2 regions of the Rhizobium sp. G187 genome follow, and region 2 is predicted to be linked to the other one. Evidence: riboswitches for the same ligand, from Rfam matches in the RefSeq annotation. Region 2 holds a riboswitch; the other holds the start of a gene.
What was found. Region 2 has a riboswitch for S-adenosylmethionine ahead of metA (homoserine O-acetyltransferase MetA). Riboswitches for the same ligand answer to the same signal wherever they lie in the genome.
Positions count from the first base shown of each region.

Region 1: linked by a shared signal. The riboswitch ahead of ACSV9I_RS18005 (O-succinylhomoserine sulfhydrylase) and the one ahead of metA (homoserine O-acetyltransferase MetA) in region 2 are both predicted to bind S-adenosylmethionine.

Region 1 covers NZ_JBPUGM010000006.1:217,815-228,767, forward strand. Annotated here, with positions in the region: gene ACSV9I_RS17980 (Hsp33 family molecular chaperone) at 1-23, shown strand, start outside; gene ACSV9I_RS17985 (putative bifunctional diguanylate cyclase/phosphodiesterase) at 215-2,230, shown strand; sul1 at 2,245-2,300, shown strand; gene ACSV9I_RS17990 (SulP family inorganic anion transporter) at 2,367-3,836, shown strand; gene ACSV9I_RS17995 (MYG1 family protein) at 3,923-4,861, opposite strand; gene apaG (Co2+/Mg2+ efflux protein ApaG) at 4,943-5,335, opposite strand; gene ACSV9I_RS18005 (O-succinylhomoserine sulfhydrylase) at 5,528-6,706, opposite strand; SAM riboswitch at 6,753-6,831, opposite strand; gene ACSV9I_RS18010 (2'-deoxycytidine 5'-triphosphate deaminase) at 6,905-8,002, shown strand; tRNA gene ACSV9I_RS18015 (tRNA-Gly) at 8,089-8,162, shown strand; gene ACSV9I_RS18020 (NADPH-dependent FMN reductase) at 8,170-8,724, opposite strand; gene ACSV9I_RS18025 (VOC family protein) at 8,780-10,324, shown strand; gene ACSV9I_RS18030 (glycosyltransferase family 2 protein) at 10,273-10,953, opposite strand, start outside.
Region 2 covers NZ_JBPUGM010000004.1:396,575-407,527, reverse strand. Annotated here, with positions in the region: gene ACSV9I_RS14400 (ubiquinone biosynthesis hydroxylase) at 1-921, shown strand, start outside; gene ACSV9I_RS14395 (Trm112 family protein) at 958-1,155, opposite strand; gene ACSV9I_RS14390 (LON peptidase substrate-binding domain-containing protein) at 1,164-1,841, opposite strand; gene trxA (thioredoxin) at 1,930-2,916, opposite strand; gene ACSV9I_RS14380 (prolyl-tRNA synthetase associated domain-containing protein) at 2,984-3,505, opposite strand; tRNA gene ACSV9I_RS14375 (tRNA-Gly) at 3,774-3,848, shown strand; gene ACSV9I_RS14370 (aldose epimerase family protein) at 3,973-4,983, opposite strand; gene metA (homoserine O-acetyltransferase MetA) at 5,114-6,043, opposite strand; SAM riboswitch at 6,132-6,209, opposite strand; gene ACSV9I_RS14360 (hypothetical protein) at 6,622-6,909, shown strand; gene ACSV9I_RS14355 (hypothetical protein) at 6,873-7,010, shown strand; gene ACSV9I_RS14350 (thiamine diphosphokinase) at 7,268-7,921, shown strand; gene ACSV9I_RS14345 (ABC-F family ATP-binding cassette domain-containing protein) at 7,926-9,758, shown strand; gene ACSV9I_RS14340 (ABC transporter ATP-binding protein/permease) at 9,960-10,953, opposite strand, start outside.

The DNA of each region.
Region 1 (10,953 bases), on a different contig from region 2:
CATCGGAGCTCACGCCGGCCTGATGGGCTGTGGCGATATCGGTGATGGGCGGCTTTTGCCGGCCTTCACCTGCTCCAGTGCTCAGTCGACCTGAGCACCCATATGATGTTTTTTTGCGCATTGGGGGGTAGTCTCGCTGGCGCGCCTATCGCGGTATTCATCTATTCTAAATAAGGATTTCATAGGTTGCGGACCACGCGCCTTGGGGACCTGAATGCAGAATACCACGACAGATCGTGTCCGGGCCGATGCCTCAGGGGCCTCCGACGATCGGGGTGCAGAGGGGAGCCTCTGGACGGTAATTTCCCCGATCAAAGCGTTGAAGCGGCAATACGGCATCTGGACGAGTGCTACGCGCCGCCGAGCGATGGCCGAAGCCTATCGCCCGATCATGCGCGGTTTCCTCTTGCCGGGATGGGCCTATTATCTCTTTGTCACCTGGGGGCACTGGCGGGACGAAACGGGCTTCAATTTTTACTTTCTTGGCGGTCTCAGCCTGGCCACGGCAATTGCCTATGCGGTGTTCCGTTGGGCGCTTCTGCCGGCGGGCCGCACGCCGCTTCGTCGTCTGGAAACGGTTGGATTGGCCACCAATCTTTTAATGTATCTGAATGTTGTCGCCTACATGCAGACCCATTCAGAGCCACAGAAACTGATCTATTTCGTTTTGATGGCCGTCGTATTTTCTACGACCGGCGTCACGCTGAGGGCGACTTTGCTCAGCGTCACCCTCTCCATCGGCACCATGTTCTGGTTTGCCAGCAAAGCCCCGCCAGAGGTTCTCCATCAGTTCGCCTTCATCGGTGTTGCTTCGTCCTTCGCCTCCTTCGGCATGGCGACATTGCTGCGCAAGGCGATCCTGCGCCAGATCGATGCACGCCTGCTGGCCGACCAGCTTGCCGCCCGGGACAGTCTGACGGGCATCGCCAACCGGCGGTCGATCTTTGCCAATATCGACAGGCTGGTCCAGGAGCAGAGGCCTTTCTGGGTCGGTATCCTCGATCTGGATGGCTTCAAGTCGATCAACGACATCTATGGCCATGCCGTGGGCGATCAGGTTCTCTGTGAAGTGGTGGAGCGCCTCGGACGCCGGGAAATGCAGGGTATCGAAATCGGCCGGATTGGCGGGGATGAATTCGCCATCCTGATCCAGGGTGAAACCGAATCGACCCAGATCGAAGTCTACGGAAACTTCCTGATCAAAGACATCAGTCGCTCCTATGACATGCATCCACTCCGCCTGAACCTCAGCGGAACCATCGGCTTCGCGCATTTCCCGACCATGGGTAAGACGGCCCGCGAAATCTACGAAAAGGCGGATTTTGCACTCTATCGCGGCAAGCAGTTTGCAAGGCGGCAAACCACTGTCTTCACCACCAGCCAGGATGAGGAGATGCGCGAGACGCTCGCGCTTGAGCGGGCGCTGCGCGAGGCAAAGCTGGAAGATGAACTCTACCTGCTATTCCAGCCGCAAGTCGATCTGAACAGCAACAGGGTGGTCAGTTTCGAGGCGTTGGCGCGCTGGCAGAGCCCGGCTCTCGGCCTGGTCCCGCCGGATCGCTTCATTCGTGCTGCTGAACGTGCCGGTCTCATCCAGAGTGTCACGCGTGTCCTGTTCGGCAAGGCGCTGAACGCGCTTGACCTCTGGCCAGCGGATATCAGCATATCCTTCAATCTGTCCGCCCAGGACCTGGCTGAGTGCCAGTTTATCATGTCACTTGTATCGGAGGTCCGCGATCGCGGCGTTGATCCCGCCCGCGTGGAATTCGAAATCACGGAAACAGCCGTGATCAAGGATGTTGGCGCATCCCGCAGCGTGTTGCAGGAACTTTCCGCTGCGGGTTTCAAGATCGCCCTCGACGATTTTGGCTCCGGCTATTCCAGCTTCGAATATCTCGACCAACTGCCGCTCAACAAGGTGAAGATCGACAAGAGTTTTGTCCGCAAGGTTTCCGATAACCCCACCTGCCGGGAAATCGTCGCGGCCATTATCGCCTTGTGCGATAAGCTCGAGCTCAAATGCGTTCTCGAAGGCGTCGAGACGGATGAGCAGATGCAGACACTGGCACCACTAAAGCCGCAGATGATTCAGGGCTATCTGTTCGGCAGGCCGATCAGTCAACGCGATGTGCTGGCGCTGCTTCTGGAATTGGATGAGGTGCAAACAGTTCGCCTGCCTGCCCCAAACGTTGTGCCTCCTATGCTTGCCATGGAAACCCGCCCGCGTTAGAACGCCTTCATCCACAAGGACCCGGTGCAATTCCGGGTGGCTCTTCTGGCCGCCAATCCGCCAGACAACCTCAGCAACGCAACCGTCCCCCGACCGATCCCCTGGATCGGCCCGTTGTCCAATTCTGTGGTTTTTCATGACACGTTTCATAGCCTACCGCCGCGAGTGGTCCGCCAACCCCGTGCGCGAACTGCTCGCGGGTGCCGTCGCCACCTTCGCACTTATCCCCGAAGTCATCGCCTTTTCCTTCGTCGCCGGCGTCGATCCGCAAGTCGGCCTGTTCGCCTCTTTCGTCATCGGCATCGTGATTGCCTTTACCGGTGGACGCCCGGCGATGATCTCGGCTGCTGCCGGTTCCGTGGCCTTGGTCGTGGCCCCGCTGGTGGCCGCCCATGGCCTGTCCTACTTGCTTGCTGCCGGCTTGTTGGCCGGCCTTTTCCAGATCCTCTTCGGTGTCCTCCGTCTCGGCGTCTTGATGCGCTTCGTGTCAAAGTCTGTGCGCACCGGCTTCGTGAATGCGCTGGCAATTCTGATCTTTGCCGCGCAGGTGCCGCATATCGTCCACGGAGGCTGGTTGAACTACGCCATGCTCGCAGCAGGCCTCGCGATCATTTATCTGGTGCCGCGTCTGACAACGGTTGTGCCTTCGCCGCTCGTCTGCATTCTCGTGCTGACCGTGGGTGCCACCGTCCTGAAACTGCCGGTCATGACGGTCGCCGATCTCGGCAGGCTGCCGGATTCCCTGCCGGTCTTCGCATGGCCATCGGTGCCGTTGACGCTTGAGACCCTGTCGATCATTGCAGGCCCAGCGCTCGCCATCGCCATGGTAGGCCTCCTGGAATCGATGATGACCGCGAGCGTCGTGGATGATCTCACCGACACGCCAAGCCCGAAGAACATGGAATGCACCGGGCTTGGCATCGCCAATGTCGCGGCCAGCCTGTTTGGCGGTATTGCCGGTTGCGGCATGATTGGCCAGACGGTCAGCAACGTCAAATACGGTGGCCGCAGCCGCCTCTCCACCCTGTTCGCCGGCGTGCTTCTCCTGGTCTTGATGGTGGTTCTGAAGCCATGGGTTTCGCAAGTGCCGGTAGCAGCGCTGGTCGCCATCATGATCATGGTCTCGATCGACACTTTCGACTGGTCGTCGCTCCGCAGCCTGATCGTCCATCCGAAGATGTCGAGCGCCGTGATGGTCGCAACCGTCATCGTCACGGTGTTCACTGCGAATCTTGCCCTCGGCGTTGCCGTCGGCGTCCTGCTGAGCGGTGTCTTTTTCGCCTTCAAGGTCTCGGCTCTGCTCCGCGTCGAGGCCGATACTGACGAGGCGAGGGGGCGGCTCACCTACCGTGTGTCCGGGCAGATCTTCTTCGCCTCGGCCGATCTCTTCATCGATGCCTTCGACTATCAGGATGCTGTCGGCAAGCACGCCGTCATCGATCTCACCCATGCGCATTTCTGGGACATTACGGCAGTGGCAGCACTGGACCGCGTGCTTCAGCGCTTCAAGGCGCATGGCGTTCCCGTCGACGTGCTGGGTCTCAACGAAGCCAGTTCCACCCTCATCGGCAGTCTCGATTCGAGCGGCCGTCTGAGGGAAGTCTGAACGGTCACAAGCCCCTCAGGCAAAAGCCGCCGCACCTCTTCAGGATGCGGCGGCTTTCGTCGTTGTGAATCTCGGCTGATCCAATGTCAGACGGCGGTATTCGTATCCTTCAGTGCCTCTTCGACCGCAAGGTCGGCCATGGCGAGGATGGCTTCGCGTGTCCGGGCCGCCGCAATGAAGCGGCCATTGTGACAGAAGCTGGCGCCTTCGACACCGCAGGCGGCTTCCAACTCGCCATTGCTCAAGCCCGCCCAGGCGGCCGGCAGGTTGGCCCGAAGCTCGAAGCCTTCGTCAGCCCGGCGAATGCCAGTGACGCACCAGTCCTTGTCGCGCGGATGCACGACGAAGAGCAGATGTGACGCACCCGTCTTCACGATCGCCGGGCGAAATGGCATGCCCATCGGCAGTTCGAGAACGCGGCTCGTGCCCGTAGCTGCAATCGCATCGACGACAAGTGCCTCGGCGCGAAGCTTGGCTGCACGCTGGGAGATCCCGGCTTCGACCAAGGCACGCGCAATCGCAAGGGCAGCGTGAAAGCCGCGATCGTCGGCGCCTGGTTCGTTGTCATCGAACACCGGCTTCAGGGTCTCGAGCAGGCTCGGCAGTGTCAGTCCGGCCAGTGGGCCGGCGCTGGCGGGGCTGAGCGCCCCGTTGTCCATCAGGTCCACGGGCAGCACGAACTTCGCATCGAAGCCTTCATGCACCGCCTCGATATCGGAGGAGGGCACACCGGATGCGGCGAGATAGTCACGGCCGTAATGCTTCCACACCAGCCCGAACGAGCTGTAGGGCTGGCCGTCTTCGCGCAGCGGCGCGCCGCGCTGGTGGTGGTCGAAGATCTGCGCGGATGCGTCATAGGCCCCGCCGACATCATAGATGATGCGATCGCTGGCAGGCGTGATCCACTCCGGTGCCCGGCTGCGCACGATGCGCGCCTCCGGGTAAAGGCGTGTCAGGATGACGCTGGACAGCAGTTCATCGGCATGAAAGCCACCATTGTGGGTGACGAGATAATCTGGACTCATGCCGGAATGCACCTTTGTTGACGTGTCGCTGGTCGATGGGTCCAGATAGCCTTGGCAGCGTCCGAACTCAACCCGCATCCGTCAGTTCAGCGTGCGCACCATGCCGGGGCTGTCGAGCGAGAAGGCGGGAATGTCGACGTCGAAAGCCTCGCCATCGTCGGTTTCCATGCGATAGGTGCCGTACATCATGCCAGAGGGCGTATCGAGCGGACAGCCCGAGGAATATTCATAGCTGTCACCAGGCTGGAGTTGCGGCTGTTCTCCAACCACCCCAGGGCCGCTGACTTCGTCCACCTGACCATTCTGGTCGGTGATATGCCAATAGCGATGGGTCAGGCGAACGGTCTGGCGCGAATGATTGGCAATCACGATCCGGTAGCCCCAGACATAGCGGCTGTCATCGGGGTCTGATTGTTCTTCGAGATAAAACGGTTCGACAAGAACCTCGATGTCTCGTGTCAACGCGCGATACATGGCCGCATCCTGCGAAAAAGGCCTGTGATCATCACAAGATGTGTCTTTGTCGGATGGCGGCAAGGCCGGCCCTCGTATTTCATCATCCGGCCATGGGATAACGACGCGACAGCTCCCGTCAAGGGCATATGATCGGCCGCGCTTCGAGGCGCGACCGGCTTTTTTTGGTTTCTGGCGCTCATTCGGCGCTGATCACAACCCTTTGATTGCCGCAGCCAGGTCGTCGAGCAGGTCCTGCGTGTCTTCGATTCCGCAGGAGAGGCGAACCGTGCCGCCGGAAATACCAAGCTCTGCCCGTGCCTCGTCGGTAAGGTTCTTGTGCGTGGTGGTCGCCGGATGGGTGATCAGGCTCTTCGCATCGCCGAGATTGTTGGAGATCTTGATGATCTCCAGCGCGTTCTGCAGCTTGAAGGCAGCCTCCTTGCCGCCCTTGAGCTCGAAGCAGACGAGCGTCGAGCCGCCAGTCATCTGCTTCGCGATAATGTCGGCCTGCGGATGGTCCTTGCGGCCGGGATAGATCACGCGGGCCACAGGGCTCTGTTCGGCAAGGAAGTCTGCAACCGCCGCTGCCGTTTGCGTCTGCTGCTTCACGCGCAAGGGCAGGGTCTCCATGCCCTTCAGCAAGGTCCAGGCATTGAACGGCGACATGGCCGGACCCGTGTGGCGGAAATAGTCGTGCAGGTTCTCGTTGATCCATTCCTTCGACGAGAGCACGACGCCGCCAAGGCAGCGACCCTGGCCGTCGATATGCTTCGTTGCGGAATAGACGACGACATGCGCGCCGAGTTCCAGCGGCTTCTGGAAGAGCGGCGTGGCAAACACGTTGTCGACGATCAGCTTCGCCCCGATCTGGTCGGCAAGCTTGGCCACGCCTGCTATATCAATGACCTCAAGCGTCGGATTTGTCGGGCTTTCGAGGAACATCACTTTGGTGTTCGGCCGGATCGCATCTTCCCAGTTCTTCAGGTCGCGCCCGTCGACAAGGGTGCATTCCACACCGTAGCGCGGCGCCAGCGTCTCGACGACGTAGCGGCAGGAGCCGAACAGGGCGCGGGCAGCAACGATATGATCGCCGGCCTTCACCTGGCAGAGAACGGCGGCAGCAACAGCCGCCATGCCGGATGCCATGGCGCGACTGTCTTCAGCGCCTTCGAGCAGGCACATGCGCTTTTCGAACATGTCATTGGTCGGGCTGCCGTAGCGGGCGTAGATATAGCCGTCATTCTCGCCCTTGAAGCGGGCTTCGGCTGCTTCCGAGGTTTCATACACGAAACCCTGGGTCAGGAAGATCGCTTCGGAGGTCTCGCCATAGGGAGAGCGCAGCGTGCCACCATGAACGAGTTTCGTTGCCGGGCGCCAGTTCTTGCTCATGCGGGTGCCTTTCAAACACAAAAAAAACCGGTCGCGAATACGGACCGGTTTTGTGAACCCGGTCTATTTAGCCACTTGTTTAACGTGGCTGCAAGCCGACCGGCCAAATCACCACGGGATAAGGCTGCCTTACGCCTTCGCAGGCCTTGCGTCAATTGGTGGGCTTTGGTTTTGTCGGCCCAAACAGGATTGAGAAAAATGACCATCAAGTCCGGGATTTTGTCCGACCGCGCCATCGGTGCCTTGTTCGGCCAGGGCCAGCTGAAAAGCGAGGCCATGCTCGACAAGGATCAGATCCAGCCCGCCAGTCTCGATCTGCGCCTCGGCGGCAAGGCCATCCGGGTCCGGGCGAGCTTCATGCCGGGCCGCAACAGCACTGTCGCCGAGAAGCTCGACAAGCTGACATTGCACGAGATCGATCTCGAAAATGGCGCGGTGCTGGAAACCGGCTGCGTCTACATCGTGCCCCTGATGGAAAGCCTCGATCTGCCGGCTGAAATCTCGGCTTCCGCCAATCCGAAGAGCTCCACCGGCCGCCTCGACATCTTCACCCGCGTCATGGTCGATTACGCCCAGGAATTCGACAAGGTGCCGGCCGGCTACAAGGGCCAGCTCTACCTGGAAATCTCCCCGCGCACTTTCCCGATCATCGTGCGCCGCGGCTCGCGCCTGTCGCAGATCCGCTTCCGCGTCGGCCATGCATTGCTCGGCGAGGCCGAGCTCTTCGAGCTGCACAAGGCCGAGACCCTGGTTGCCAGCGACATGCCCAATGTCTCCGGCGGCGGCATCGCGCTCTCGATCGACCTCAAGGGATCAGGGCCTCAAGGCTTGATCGGCTATCGCGGCAAGCACCACACGTCCGTCATCGATGTCGATAAGAAGGGGGCGCATGATGTGCTCGATTTCTGGGAGCCGCTCTACAGCCGTGGCGCCGATGAGCTGATCCTGGATCCCGACGAATTCTACATTCTGGTGTCGAACGAAGCAGTGCATGTGCCCCCGCTCTATGCGGCCGAGATGACGCCCTATGATCCGCTGGTCGGGGAATTCCGCGTCCACTATGCCGGCTTCTTCGACCCGGGCTTCGGCCATGCCCCTGCCGGCGGCTCGGGCAGCCGCGCCGTGCTGGAAGTCCGAAGCCACGAGGTCCCCTTCATTCTTGAGCACGGCCAGGTCATCGGCCGGCTCGTCTATGAACACATGCAGGAGCGCCCCGAAGGCCTTTATGGCACGGGCCTCGGCTCCAACTACCAGGCGCAAGGCCTGAAACTGTCAAAGCATTTCCGCCTGCCTTGAAGATCGGTGTGGAACCAAGGGCGTCCCGCTTTCGGCCGCCTGCCGCTTGACAGGCCGGCCGAACTGTTGGATTCCTCATCCCCGTCGCGGGTGTAGCTCAATGGTAGAGCAGCAGCTTCCCAAGCTGAATACGAGGGTTCGATTCCCTTCACCCGCTCCAATTCTCTTCACTTTTCCCCCGCAAACCGCGCAAACGCCGCCAGCAGATCCGCCAGGCGCTTGACTGTCGCCTCGTCGGTGAGATTGCCCTCGGCATCGAACAACGTATGCGCCTTTGACACCATCAGCCGCTTTTCCGAGAATGTCCGGCAGCCCAGCGTATGCAGAACGGGAAGCCAGGCATTCTGGCTGAGCAGCGTGCCGAAATTGCCAGGAGACGCGCCGACGAGCGCGAAGGGCTTGCCGCCAAATACTTTCGCGATATCGGAGGATGGGCGGGACAGCCAGTCGATGGTGTTCTTGAAGGCGCCGGGAATGCCGTTGTTGTATTCCGGCGTAAACAGGATCACGCCATCCGCGGCCTGGATCTTTTCCTTCAAAGCCGTCACGGCAGCCGGAATGCCTTCGGCCGCTTCCAGGTCGCCATCATAGAGCGGAACGCCGTGAATGCCCGCCGCTTCGATCGCGTACCCCTCCGCCGGCAGCCGGGTGGCCGCGTTCAATAGCGCCGTGTTCAGCGAGCCCTTGCGCAGGCTGCCGGATATCCCGAGCAGTGTCACCATGGTCTGGTCCTTTCGATGATTTGATGTATGGGAAGGGTAGGACAGGGAGAGAGCGATGACCAGCGGCCTTCACCACATCACGGCGATCACCCGGAAGATCCAGGCCAATGTCGACTTCTATTGTGGATTTCTTGGCCTTCGGCTCGTCAAGCGCACCGGCGGTTTCGAAGATGCGGCTCAGCTCCACCTCTTTTATGGTGACGCGGAGGCAAGCCCCGGATCACTCGTCACCTTTCTCGCCTGGGAAGACGGCTCACCCGGCCGTGTCGGCCACGGTGCACCGAGCGAAATCGCCTTTGCCATCGCCCCGGCCGCGATCGGATTCTGGCTGACGCGGGCCCTTCAATTTGGTGTCGCCGCAACGGGTCCCAGCCTCGAATTCGGTGAACCGGTCCTGCGCCTGACCGATCCCGACGGCATCATCGTCAAGCTGGTGGGCACCGAAGCCGTGGCCGCCGGCGCCGTCTGGCCCATGCACGGCATGGAGGCCGATGACGCTATCCGGGCGCTTCGCGGCGCAACGCTTCTCTCGGAAAAGCCCGAGGAAACCTCGGCCTTCCTGGGTCAATATTCCGGCTTCGTCATGGCCGCGCAGGAAGGCACCATTCGCCGGATGACCTCAGCCAGCGGTCAGATCCTCGACATCCGGGATGCGACGGGATTCTGGCCGGCAGCACCGGGCACCGGGGCCATCGATCATGTCGCCCTGCGGATGGCTGATCGAGGCGCCGTCGACAGGGCCGCTGCAGTTCTGTCGGGCGCCGACGCCAATGCGGTCAATGTTCATGATCGCAAGTATTTCTACTCCCTCTATGTCCGCGAACCGGCCGGCTGCCTGATCGAACTCGCCTCCGATGATCCGGGTTTCGGAGTGGATGAAGCGCCTGGTGATCTCGGCACGACCCTGTTCATCCCCGAGCATTTTCATCTGCGCCCGGAAGATATCGTGCCCATGCTGCCGCAATTCGGGCTGCCGGGTGAACCGCGCACCATCTACCGCGACCTTCCCTTCGTCCATCGCATCCATGAGCCGGAGCGCCCCAACGGATCGGGCCTTGTTCTCCTGCATGGCACGGGCGGCAACGAGGCGAGCCTGTTGCCGCTTGGGCGCAAGATCGCGCCACAGGCCACGCTTCTCGGCCTGCGCGGTCGTGCGACGGAGGAAGGCGTCGCCCGCTTCTTCCGCCGGTTCGGCCCGCTCTCCTTTGACCAGCAGGATATCCGCGCCGAGGCGGAGGCCTTATCGGCCTTCATCGAGGATATGGGCCCGGCCTATGGTCTCTCGAAGGCGCGTACCGCCTTTGTCGGATATTCGAACGGCGCCAATCTGCTTGCCGCCGCGATGCTCCTCCATCCTGGCCTCATCTCCACCGCCATCCTCATCCGCCCCATGCCGGTGCTCGACGCACTGTCGGACGTGGATCTGTCCGCCGCCCGCATTCTCGTGGCGGCCGGCGACCGTGACCCATATCTGCCGCAGGCACAGGATCTGGCGAAGCAACTGCGTGAGTGCGGGGCCGATGTCACGTTCACCGCGCTTGACGCCGATCACGCGCTCTCGCCTGATGACGTGACCGCCGCGCAGTCCTTCCTCGGCTGAGCAAGGCCGGCTGTTGTCGTGGCCGCGCGGCTCGGGCTGTGCGGTGTCTTGTTCCAGTAGAAGGGCTTGAAGCGCAGCTCGATCGCCGCCTTCCAGGCAGCCAGAGATACGCCCATCCAGTAGACGGGGATGAGCATCCAGCGGTGTCCGAGTGATTTCCTCTCGGTGCCGCTCATCGGGAGGGCCCCGAGGACGAAAAAGATCGCATAGCTGCCAAGAATGTTGATCAGGTCGATGGCAAGCAGCACGGTGGTCATGAGATTGGTTTGGGCGATCGGCACCTCCCGCAGAGATGTCACGGCCACCGCGATGAACAGGATCAGCGCGGGATGCGTGAGCGCCGCAACCAGCATGCCGCCGACGAGCAGTTGAAAGACGAGAAACGCGCCAAGCCCCATCTCCTGCGCTGTTCTGGCCGGGCTTCGCATCAGCACCAGCCAGGTCTGTAGCCAGCCTTTGTACCAGCGCGTCCGTTGCCCGAGCCAGACCTTGAAGTGTGTCGGGGCGTCTTCCAGTGTCGGCGATGTGATGGTCGAGGCCCGGTAGCCTGCCCGGTAAAGCCGCATGCCGAGATCCGCATCCTCGGTCACGTTGTAAGGGTCCCAGCCGCCGCTCTTCACCAGCGCCTG
Region 2 (10,953 bases):
GAGGATGGACGCCCCTTCGCCCATATGATCCCCAATGTCAGCATGGTGGCCGCCTTGCGCGACGCCTGCGCCGAGCGCGGCATTTCAATCCGCCACGGTCTGCGCGCGACCGGCTTCCGCGACATCGGCCCCTCTGCCGAGCTGACGCTTTCGGATGGCAGCATTGTCTCGAGCCGCCTCGTGGTCGCCTGTGATGGTGTGCGCTCGAAACTGCGTGATCTCGCGGGGATCAAGACAGTTACCTGGCAATATGGTCAGTCAGGTATCGTCACCACCGTCGAGCACGAACGCCCGCATGATGGGGTCGCGGAAGAGCATTTCCTTCCAGCCGGCCCGTTCGCCATCTTGCCACTCAAGGGCAATCGCTCCTCGCTTGTCTGGACGGAGCGCACGGCGGATGCTGATCGTCTCGTCGCATCCGACGACCTCCTTTTCGAGGCAGAGCTGGAGCGGCGTTTCGGCCATAAGCTTGGCCAGATCCGGGCGACTGCGGATCGCCGCGCCTTTCCGCTTGGTCTGACCCTGGCCCGTGCCTTCATCGCGCCGCGTCTGGCGCTGGCGGGCGATGCGGCGCATGGCATTCATCCGATTTCCGGCCAAGGGCTCAATCTTGGTTTCAAGGATGTTGCGGCGCTTGCTGAAACCGTCGTCGATGCCGACAGGCTCGGCCTCGACATTGGCTCGGTCAATGTGCTCGAGCGTTACCAGACATGGCGTCGGTTCGACACGTTCCGGATGGGTGTCACCACCGACGTGCTCAATCGCTTGTTTTCTAACGATATCACCCCGATCCGGGTCCTGCGCGACTTCGGGCTCGGTGTCGTTGATCGCATTCCAGCGCTCAAGGGCTACTTCATTCGGGAGGCGGCCGGAACGTCTGCCGGGAATGCACCGCGGCTTCTGGCCGGGCAGTCGATCTGAGACTGCCAGGAAGTGGGTGGGTCGGGCCCACCCGTCTCAAATCGGCATTTCGAGCTTGCGTGCCTCCGAAACCAGCATGATCGGAATGCCGTCACGGATCGGATAAGCAAGTCGCGCCTTTTCCGAAACGAGTTCGTTCTTCTCGCGATCAAGCTTCAGGCTACCGCGGGTGAGCGGACATACCAGCAGTTCGAGCATCTTGATGTCGACCATGCTTGCCGGGTTGTCAGCCATGATGTCGCCTATTGAAGCATCGTGTCGGCATCGCCGAAGGTACGGGCAAGGATGATCTCGGTGATGGCAATCAGTGTTTCCGCGCGGGTCTTCAGGTCTGGCGCCTCCAGCAAGGCCTGCTTTTCCGCAGGACCAAAAGGCGACATCATCGAGAGCGAATTGACCAGGGTGATGTTGGAGGCCCGCTCCACGCTCTCCCAATCGGCTTCCAGCTTGTTCGCCTCCAGATAGGCGCGAAACGCCGCAAGAAGACCTGCCCGGTCCACCTGTGTCTCTTCGTCGCTGCTTGTCAGATCGGAGATGAACGGGGCAATCGAGAAACTGCGGTAGGGTTTGCCGCTGTTCACCTCGTTGAGCAGACGAAAGCGGCAGACGCCAGCCAGCGAAACGATATAGCGACCGTCACCTGTCTCGCTAAAGGATGTGATGCGCCCGATACAGCCGACAGGGGAGAGCGACGTGCGCTCGGGCAGGATGTCCGACTGTACTTCGGTCATTCCCGGCTGGATCATGCCGATCAGCCGATTTCCGGCCAGTGCGTCGTCGAGCATGGCAAGGTAGCGTGGCTCAAACACGTTGAGCGGCAGCTGGCCGCCCGGCAGGAGCAATACGCCGGAGATCGGGAAGACCGGCAGCTTGTCCGGCAGGTCTTCCCCAGTCAGGTATCTGGCATTTCCAACTTGCATCGATGTTCATCCCGTTCGCAGGCGCAGAAGCCTGCCCACTTCCCACTAATGTGGATCGCGCCGGATAAAACTCAAGTCCGGCAGCCCCTCATGAAAAGAGGATCGAAGACAGCTTCCGACGTGCCATGATCGTTGCCGGCTCCTTGGGTCCCCAGACCTCGAAGAACTGCAAAAGCTGCTTTCGCGCGCCGTCGTCCTCGAATGTCCTGTCGCGTTTCATGATCAGCAGCAAATGCTCGGCTGCTTCGTCGCGGCGACCCTCGACATTGCGGATCTTTGCAAGGTTCATTCGAGCGACATGGTCATCGGGGTTCAGCGAGAGCGTATGTTCGAGCGCCACCGGGTCACCAAGCTTGCGCGCTTCCTCAATCTGGTCGAGCCGCTTGTTCTGTGCCTGGATCTCGGGGGCTGCTGCCACTTCTGCCGGCAGGTTGCTCAGCAATTCGCGGGCGCGCTGATGCTGGTTGGCGACAATCATGCATTCCGCCATGCCGGCAAGCGCCTTGCCATTGTCAGGGTCGGCCTGGATGACTGCGGCGAAGAGCTGCGCTGCATGATCGATGTCGCCATTGCCGAGCAGGATTGCGGCCTCTTCCAGGACGGCTGCGATCTCTGCGGCCTGGTCGGCACCTGCGGGGCCTGCGATCTTGTCGATGAAGGCCTTGACCTGGCTCTCCGGCAACGCGCCCATGAAGCCATCGGCCGGACGTCCATCCACGAAGGCGACAACAGCCGGGATCGACTGGATGCCAAGCTGCCCTGGGATCGCCGGGTGATCGTCGATGTTCATCTTCACGAGCTTGACGCGTCCGCCTGCTTCGGCAACGGCCTTTTCGATGATCGGGGTCAATTGCCGGCAGGGGCCGCACCAAGGAGCCCAGAAATCGACGAGAACGGGCTGTTTACGCGATTCCTCCATCACGTCCCTGGCGAAGTTCGCTGTCGTCGTGTCCTTGATCAGCTCGGCCGCCGTCGGCGCCGGCGATTGCGGTTGCGCCGGCGCGCCGCCCAGCTGGGCGCTGGCCGTCATCGTCTGGTTTCCATATCCGCCGTATGGGTTTCCGTAATCGCTCATCTCGCGCGTCTCCCGCCTTGTTTGCCAGCACCCGCTTCAGGCCGGCAGATCCTCTTAAAATCGTATGTCAGCCCGTTACTTTCAAGACAAGCGGCGTGTGGCCAGTTGCTTCCATGAAGCGAAGCAGATCGTCGCGTCCGATCGAGGTGGTGGCGTCGTTGGAAAGCGGGTGGCCGTTGATCACTTCGTGTTGCATCAGGTCGGCGTCAAGCACGAAGGTGACGTTGTTTCCGCTGTCGTTGATTGCGCCGAAGGCCGTCACGGATCCCGGTACAACGCCGAGATATTCCAGAAGCTTTTCCGGCTTGCCGAAGGATACCTTGCTCGCGGCACCAATGATCGTGTGGACTGTCTTTAGGTCCACGGCTGCATTCTCCTCCACCGTCAGAAGGAAGTAGTTGTCCTTCTTGTCCTTGACGAAGAGGTTCTTTGTATGGCCGCCAGGGATCTCGTCGCGCAGCGATACGGATTCCGCCACCGTGAACACCGGCGGGTGGTATTTCGTCTTGTGCGCGATGCCGAGCCCGTCGAGGAAGCGAAAAAGGTCTTCAGCGGTCTTTGGTGCTGCGGTAGCGATTTCGGTGGTCATGGAGAATCCTCTTTTCGGGCTCGATTTGACTGGTCTAGCCGGAACTGATGCCAGAAATAGGCTGGACGCCGACATCTGGCAATCTCGTTTACGGCAAAAAAGCCCGTATTTTCCGTGGTTTGCGCCGGCTCGGCGATCATTTTCAAAATTTTTCGCCTCGAACTGTAATTTCCCTGTTGCATTTGAAAATCGGTTGGGCCATATACCGCCCGTCGCCGCAAGACGGACGGCCCACGATCCAGACACTACCCCAGGATCGCGGTTATGAGCGGGTGTAGCTCAGGGGTAGAGCACAACCTTGCCAAGGTTGGGGTCGAGCGTTCGAATCGCTTCACCCGCTCCATTTTCTTCTTCCAAAGACTGATAGGCATGAAACCGGCACCGCCGGGAAGTCGCCATTGTCGGCCCCGCACGGGGTCTGACCGAGGCCGGCTGCAGGCAACACCCGCAACCGGCAATATCGATCCTCAGCTCTTCGAGAATATATAGTCTGTTTCCTGGCGCAGGATCTCGCCTGGCCGCAGCACGGCGTTCGGGAAGTTCGGCTTGTTGATCGCGTCCGGCCAGATCTGCGTCTCCATGCAGAAGCCGGCAAAGGCGCCGTAACGGCGGCCTTCCAATCCCGGCACGGCAGGCGAGACCTTGCCGCCGGCATAAAATTGCACGCCCGGTTCGGTCGTGGCGATTTCCATGGTCACGCCGGAATTGACGCTGCGGGCAAGGGCCACGCTGCGTTTGCCCATCCGGGCGCTGGAAAAGCAGAAATTGTGATCGTAGCCGAATTGCTGTCCGTCTACGTCAAGGCGAATCGGCCGCATCTCGCGAAAATCGAAGGCCGTGTTCTCGACGGACTTGATTTCGCCGGTCGGGATCAGGCGCTCGTCGACGGGGGTGTAGTGATCGGCGGCAATCATCAGGTCGTGGCCAATGATATCGGGCCTGCCGTCAAGATTGAAATAGGCATGGTGGCAGACATTGGCGATGGTCGGCTTGTCGGTCACGGTCTCATAGATCACCGAGAAGATGCCGCCCGGCTTCAGGGCGAAGGTCGCGCGCGTGCGGGTGGTGCCGGGATAGCCGGCGCGGCCATCGGGATCCTCGATCTCCATGGTCACGCTATCGGCTGTGGTTTCGAGGATCGTCCAGTTCCGCCGGCCCATGCCGTCGGAGCCGCCATGCAGGTGCGTGACGCCTTTTTCATTGAGTTCCAGCTGGTAGTCTCTGCCTTCAAGCGAGAAGCGACCATTGCCGATGCGGTTGGCGCAGCGGCCGGGTGTCGCGCCGAAATAGGGCGAATGGTCGAGATAGCCGGCGAGGTCCTCGAAACCGAGCACCAGCGGTGCGTCATGACCCTCAAGGCGAAGATCCTGCAAAACGGCGCCGAAGGTGAGGATCGATGCCGTCAACCCACCGCCCGAGAGCACCACCTGCTCGACAGCCTCGCCCGTCGGCATCACGCCGAATACCTGCCTTGTCATGTCTTCCTCGCTTTGTCTTTCATGTCCGGCACGCGTGCCGATTTCCTCGCTGCCGTCTCGGTCCACCCGCAGACGAGCGCATTGCCCGCATCGCGACCTCAACGCTTCCGGTGGCGGTCGCTGACCACCGTCAACCTTGAAGGTCCTTGCCGATCTCGGCAAGGTCATAAGGCGTCATCTGGTAGATCTCGTTGATCCAGTTGCCGAACAGCAAATGGGCATGGCCGCGCCAGCGATTGAGCGGCGTCAGCGTGTCGTCATTGTGCGGGAAATAATTGTGCGGCAGCTTGATCGGGATGCCGGCCACCTTGTCGCGAAAGTACTCGTCCCCCAGCGATGTCGAATCATATTCGATGTGGTTGAACATATAGAGGCGGTTTGCCCGCTTCTCCTGGACGAGGCAGACACCCATTTCGTCTGATTCCAGCAGAATGTTGAGGTCCTTGACCTGTTCGATGTCCTTGCGGCGAACCTCGGTCCAGCGCGACACCGGCACCTGGAAGTCGTCGGAAAAGCCGTTCAGATAGACCGACGAGGGCGCCAGGTTGCGGTGACGATAGACGCCGAACGCCTTTTCCTTCAGCGCATGCTTCGGCACTTTGTGGAAATGGTGGATCGCCGCCATGGCACCCCAGCAGACATTCATCGTCGAATGCACATTGGTCTCGGTCCAGTCGAGGATCGCCGCGAGTTCCGGCCAGTAGGTCACCTCCTCGAAGGGCAGTGTTTCGACCGGGGCGCCCGTGATGATGAAGCCGTCGAACTTGCGGTCCTTAACTTCGTCCCAGGTCTGGTAGAACGAGAAAAGATGCTCTTCGGGGGTATTCTTCGCCTTGTGGCCACCGACGCGCACCAGGGTCAGGTCGACCTGCAGGGGCGATGCCCCGATCAGGCGGGCAAACTGGACCTCCGTCTTGATCTTGTTCGGCATGAGGTTCAGCAGGCCGATCTGCAGCGGGCGGATGTCCTGGCGGACAGCCATGGTCTCGGTCATGACCCGCACGCCCTCATTCACGAGGGTTTCAAAGGCGGGCAGTGTGTCTGGAATCCTGATCGGCATGTTACTCTCGACTTTCCTTGTCACGGCGGACACAGCCGCGGAAACAAAAATACCGGCAGCGCAGATCGCTACCGGTCCTCGGAAAGTCTTGATAACTCCCTCGGCCCTTTAGCGACTTATTTTACGTGGCTGCAAGCCGGCCGGCCAAATCACCACGGAACCTTATTCTATTTACGCCTGTCGAGGCGGCGAATCAATGGGGAGCTAAGCGGTCGAGCCGTCATGGCGAAGTTGCGCCTTCGCTCGATGCAGGTCTCATTGGCCCCTGCGTGATCTCGCCGTTCCCGGGTTCAAATGCGAGATAAAGCTTGTATTTCCAACCGGATCTGACAGGCTGTTTCCAACGTTCTTCTTCATGTGTCCGATTGTGAGCGCCCTATCCCTGCGAGGATGGATCCCCGGGTGCGGGACACAACCGACCTTCGCCTTCTACCAGACTTTGCCATCCGACAACCTGTGCCAGCGCTTTTGGTGCACTGACAGTCGGGCTCTTTATCAATCGACGGAAAAATCTGATCCGGCCGGCCACGTGTCCGCCGGAAGTTTATCGTGACCGCGGCCGGACCCGGAGGAGACCCATGAGCAAGCATAAATACGCCATTGGCGACATGATCGTCCTGAAGGACGGTCCTGTCCGTCTCGCCCGTGCAGGTGGTGCCTGCAAAGTGCTCGCCACCCTGCCGGAAACAGGTGGAAGCCGACAATACCGCGTGCGTTTCGACGGGGAGACCTTCGATCGTTGCGTTGCCGAAATCGATATCGATCCGAGCCGCAGCAAGGCATCCGCCCGCGCCCCTGCCACATCCACATTGAAGAAGGAGCAGACATCATGGCTAAAGGCCAGCAGCGTTCGAACCGCGAAGTAAGAAAGCCGAAGCAGGACAAGGCAAAGCCGTCGGCTGCGCCAGTCTCCACCTTCAGCACGCAGATCAAGAGTGCAGAGGCGGCAACGCCGAAGAAGCGCTGATCACACCAGATGCTGGCGGCGAGGAGCGCCGGTTGATGAGGCGGAGGCTGCCTTTCGCGGCCCCGCTCTTCTCGCGGCAGTCTCTTTCCATCCGTCGGATTTCCCATTTTGCATGAAGATCTGCCAGCTTCGCGCACGGCAGTCGGTCTTCCATGATCGCATCGCAGGCTTCGCGACAGCCAGGGCCTGCATAGGAGGGCCGCTTCCCGATGCGGAAGCGCTTTCCCTTCCCCTCCAAGATGCGCTAAGGGCTTGCCATGACCACATCCTCCTTCACCATCCTTCTCGGTGGCACGCTGACCGTCACGGAGCGCCTCAAGGCGTTGACGGCCGGCAGTCGCGTGATTGCCGCCGACGGTGGTATGCGTCATGCCGAGGTGCTCGGCTTGACGCCGGAATTGTGGGTCGGGGATTTCGACAGCAGCGATGCAGCGCTGATTGCCCACTATGCCCGGGTGGAGCGGCGCAGCTATCCCGCTGCCAAGGCGGCGACGGACGGCGAGATCGCCGTTGCCGAGGCGATTGCGCGCGGCGCGACACGGCTGATCTTTGTCGGCGCGCTCGGCGGCGACCGGTCGGACCATGCTCTCCAGCACTATCTCAATGCACTTGGCCTCGTCGAAGACGGTTTCGAGGTGGTCCTGACCTCGGGCGAGGAAGAAGCCTATCCCTTTGTCGAGGAAAGCGAGCTTGCGCTTGAACTGCCCAAGGGTGCGCTTTTCTCCGTGCTGGGCTTCACGGCGCTGACCGGCCTGACGATTCGCAATGCGCGCTACCCGCTCAGGAATTTTTCCCTCGCCTTCGGGTCGTCGCGCACGATATCCAACATCGCCGACGGACCTATCTCCGTCGCGCTCACTCGCGGTCGGGCCATCCTGCTCGCCCGTCCCTATGATTTATCCGGAGCCTGAAGCCTTGGCGCCTCCCATTCTGAAACTCGATGATATCAAGCTTTCCTTCGGCGGCACGCCGCTGCTCGACGGCGCCAACCTGCAGGTCGAACCCGGTGACCGCATCTGCCTGGTCGGCCGCAATGGCTCGGGCAAGTCGACCTTGATGAAAATCGCAGCCGGTCTGGTCGAGGCGCAGTCGGGTGAAGTCTTCCGCCATCCGTCGTCGACGATCCGCTATCTGGAACAGGCACCGGATTTCGACGGCTATGCCACTGTCCAAGCCTATGCCGAATCGGGGCTGGGCCCGAGTGACGATCCCTACCGCGTGACCTATCTGCTCGAGCATCTCGGTCTCACAGGTCAGGAAGACCCCAAACAGCTCTCCGGCGGGGAGGCGCGGCGTGCAGCACTTGCCCGCGTGCTGGCGCCGGAGCCTGATATCCTGATGCTCGACGAGCCGACCAACCATCTCGATCTGCCGACGATCGAATGGCTCGAAGGCGAGCTGTCCAAGAGCCGCAGCGCGCTTGTCCTGATCAGCCATGACCGACGTTTCCTCGAGAAGATCTCGACCGCTACCGTCTGGCTTGACCGCGGTCTGTCGCGCCGCCTGAACCGTGGCTTTGGCCATTTTGAGGAATGGCGTGATCAGGTGCTTGAAGAAGAAGAGATCGAGCAGCACAAGCTTGGCCGCCAGATCGAGCGCGAGGAGCACTGGCTGCGCTACGGCGTGACCGCGCGGCGCAAGCGCAACATGCGCCGCCTCGGCAATCTGCAGGATCTGCGCTCGCAGTATCGCGGCCACAAGGGGCCGACAGGTACGATTTCGGCTGCGATCACTGAAGGCAAGGAAAGCGGCAAGCTGGTCATCGAGGCTGACAAGATCGTCAAGACCTATGGCGACCGCCCGATTGTTGCGCCCTTTTCGATCCGGGTCCATCGCGGCGACTGCATCGGTCTGATCGGACCGAACGGTGCCGGCAAGACGACGCTTCTGAAGATGCTGACCGGCCAGCTTGCCCCGGATGAGGGCGTGGTCAAGCTCGGCACCAATCTCGAGATTGCGGTCCTCGACCAGAAGCGCGAGGATCTCAATCCGGAGGATACCCTCGCCCATTACCTGACAGATGGTCGTGGCGAAAACCTTTTGGTCAATGGTGAGCAGAAGCATGTCACCGGCTATATGAAGGACTTCCTTTTTGCACCGGAACAGGCCCGCACGCCGATCCGCAATCTCTCCGGCGGCGAACGTGCCCGCCTGATGCTGGCCCGGATGATGGCGAAGCCCTCGAACCTCCTCATCCTCGACGAACCGACCAACGACCTCGACATAGAGACGCTCGATCTGTTGCAGGAAATTGTCGCCGGCTATTCCGGCACCGTCATCCTGGTCAGCCATGACCGCGATTTCCTTGACCGCACCGTGACCTCGACCATTGCGCCGGCCAATCCGGAAAACCCCGATGGTCGCTGGATCGAATATGCCGGCGGTTATTCCGACATGCTTGCCCAACGCAAGGGCGTGGAGGATGAACGCAAGCGGGTGGAGAAGGCCGAGCGCGCCAAGGCGCAGGAGGCCTCCGGCGGAAAGCCTGCCGATGGTGGCGGAAAAACCAAGGGCAAGTTGTCCTTCAAGCAGAAGTTTGCGCTCGAAAACCTGCCGAAGGAGATGGAGAAGGCCGAGACGGAAATCGCTGCCCGTGAGGCCAAGATGGCCGATCCCAAGCTCTTCACCAAGGACCCGGCAACCTTCAACAAGCTCGCTGCCGAGCTCGAAAAGCTGCGGGCCGATATCACCCGTATGGAAGAGGAATGGCTGGAACTCGAAATGCTGCGCGAGGAGTTGGAGGGGTAAGGGTCGATCTCAGTCCGCGATCTTCATGCGGACCAGGGCCACATCCACAAGAGCCCGAACCAGCCAGTGAGCAGTATTGCCCACAAGACATAGCCCTTTATGTTCTTGCCATGGGGAAAATTCCAACACTGAGTTTTCTCTTTGTAGAGCCGGAAACTGGCAAGGATCAGAAGACCGATGACCAAGACTGCGAAGAGGGCTTCAGCCATCGGTTGGAGCGCCGTCCAGTCCGGCGTTGACTGTCGTCTTTTCCAGATGCACGGCTCTGGCTCCCGTTGCTGTTGCAAAAGCCATGGAACGGCCAAGATAGATCAGAGTCGTGCCTTGCATGTCTTTCAGCATGTTTGTCAGCCGGCTTTCGGTTTCCGGCTCCAGTCCTTCCAGAACGTCCTGCAACACCAGCCAGCGCGGCTTGCGCAGGAGGATGCTGGCGAAGGCCAGGGACATTTGCTGGTCCTTGTCGAGAATGCGGTCCCAGCGCCCCCGTTCGTCGAGCCTTTTGGCAAAGTCGCCAAGGCCAACGCGGCTTAGTGCATCTTTCATGTCCGCTTCATCAAAACCGGCCGAGGAGGCAGGATAGGCGAGCAGGCTGCGCAGTCGCCCCTCGGGCAGGTAGCCGGTCTGCGGCATGAACACGATATCGGAGTCACCCGATGGCAGCGCAATCCTGCCGCTGCCAAAGGGCCAGAGCCCCGCCATGGCATTGAACAGCAGTTTCCGGTTCACGCCCTGGTCGCCATTCACCATCACGCGGTCTCCCGGTTCGATCACCACGGCTCTTTCCTTCAGCCGGAAGGCGCTTTCATAGGTATCGCCATTGGCCCGGGCGTAGATCTCAAGGTCTTCCAGCCTCAGACGCCCGTCCGTGCTGCGATCCAGTGTCAACCGGCCCGGTCCGCCATGACTCTCTTCCATGCTGGTGAGTGCAGCCCGTAGAACCGTGACGCGCTCCAGTGCCGCCCGCCAGTCGGCGATCGCGCCGAAATTGTCGACATACCAGCGCAGCGCCGAATAGACCTGGGTAAAGGCTGCCGCTGCCATCATCAGACCACCAAACGTGATCGTTCCGGCAAAATAGGCCGGTGACGCAATCAGGATCGGTACGATGATCGCCAGCCAGCCGAAGCCGGCGGTGACCCAGGTCAGATTGGTCAGCGATAGGGCGAGCTGGCGAAGCGTGCCCAGAACGCCGTCC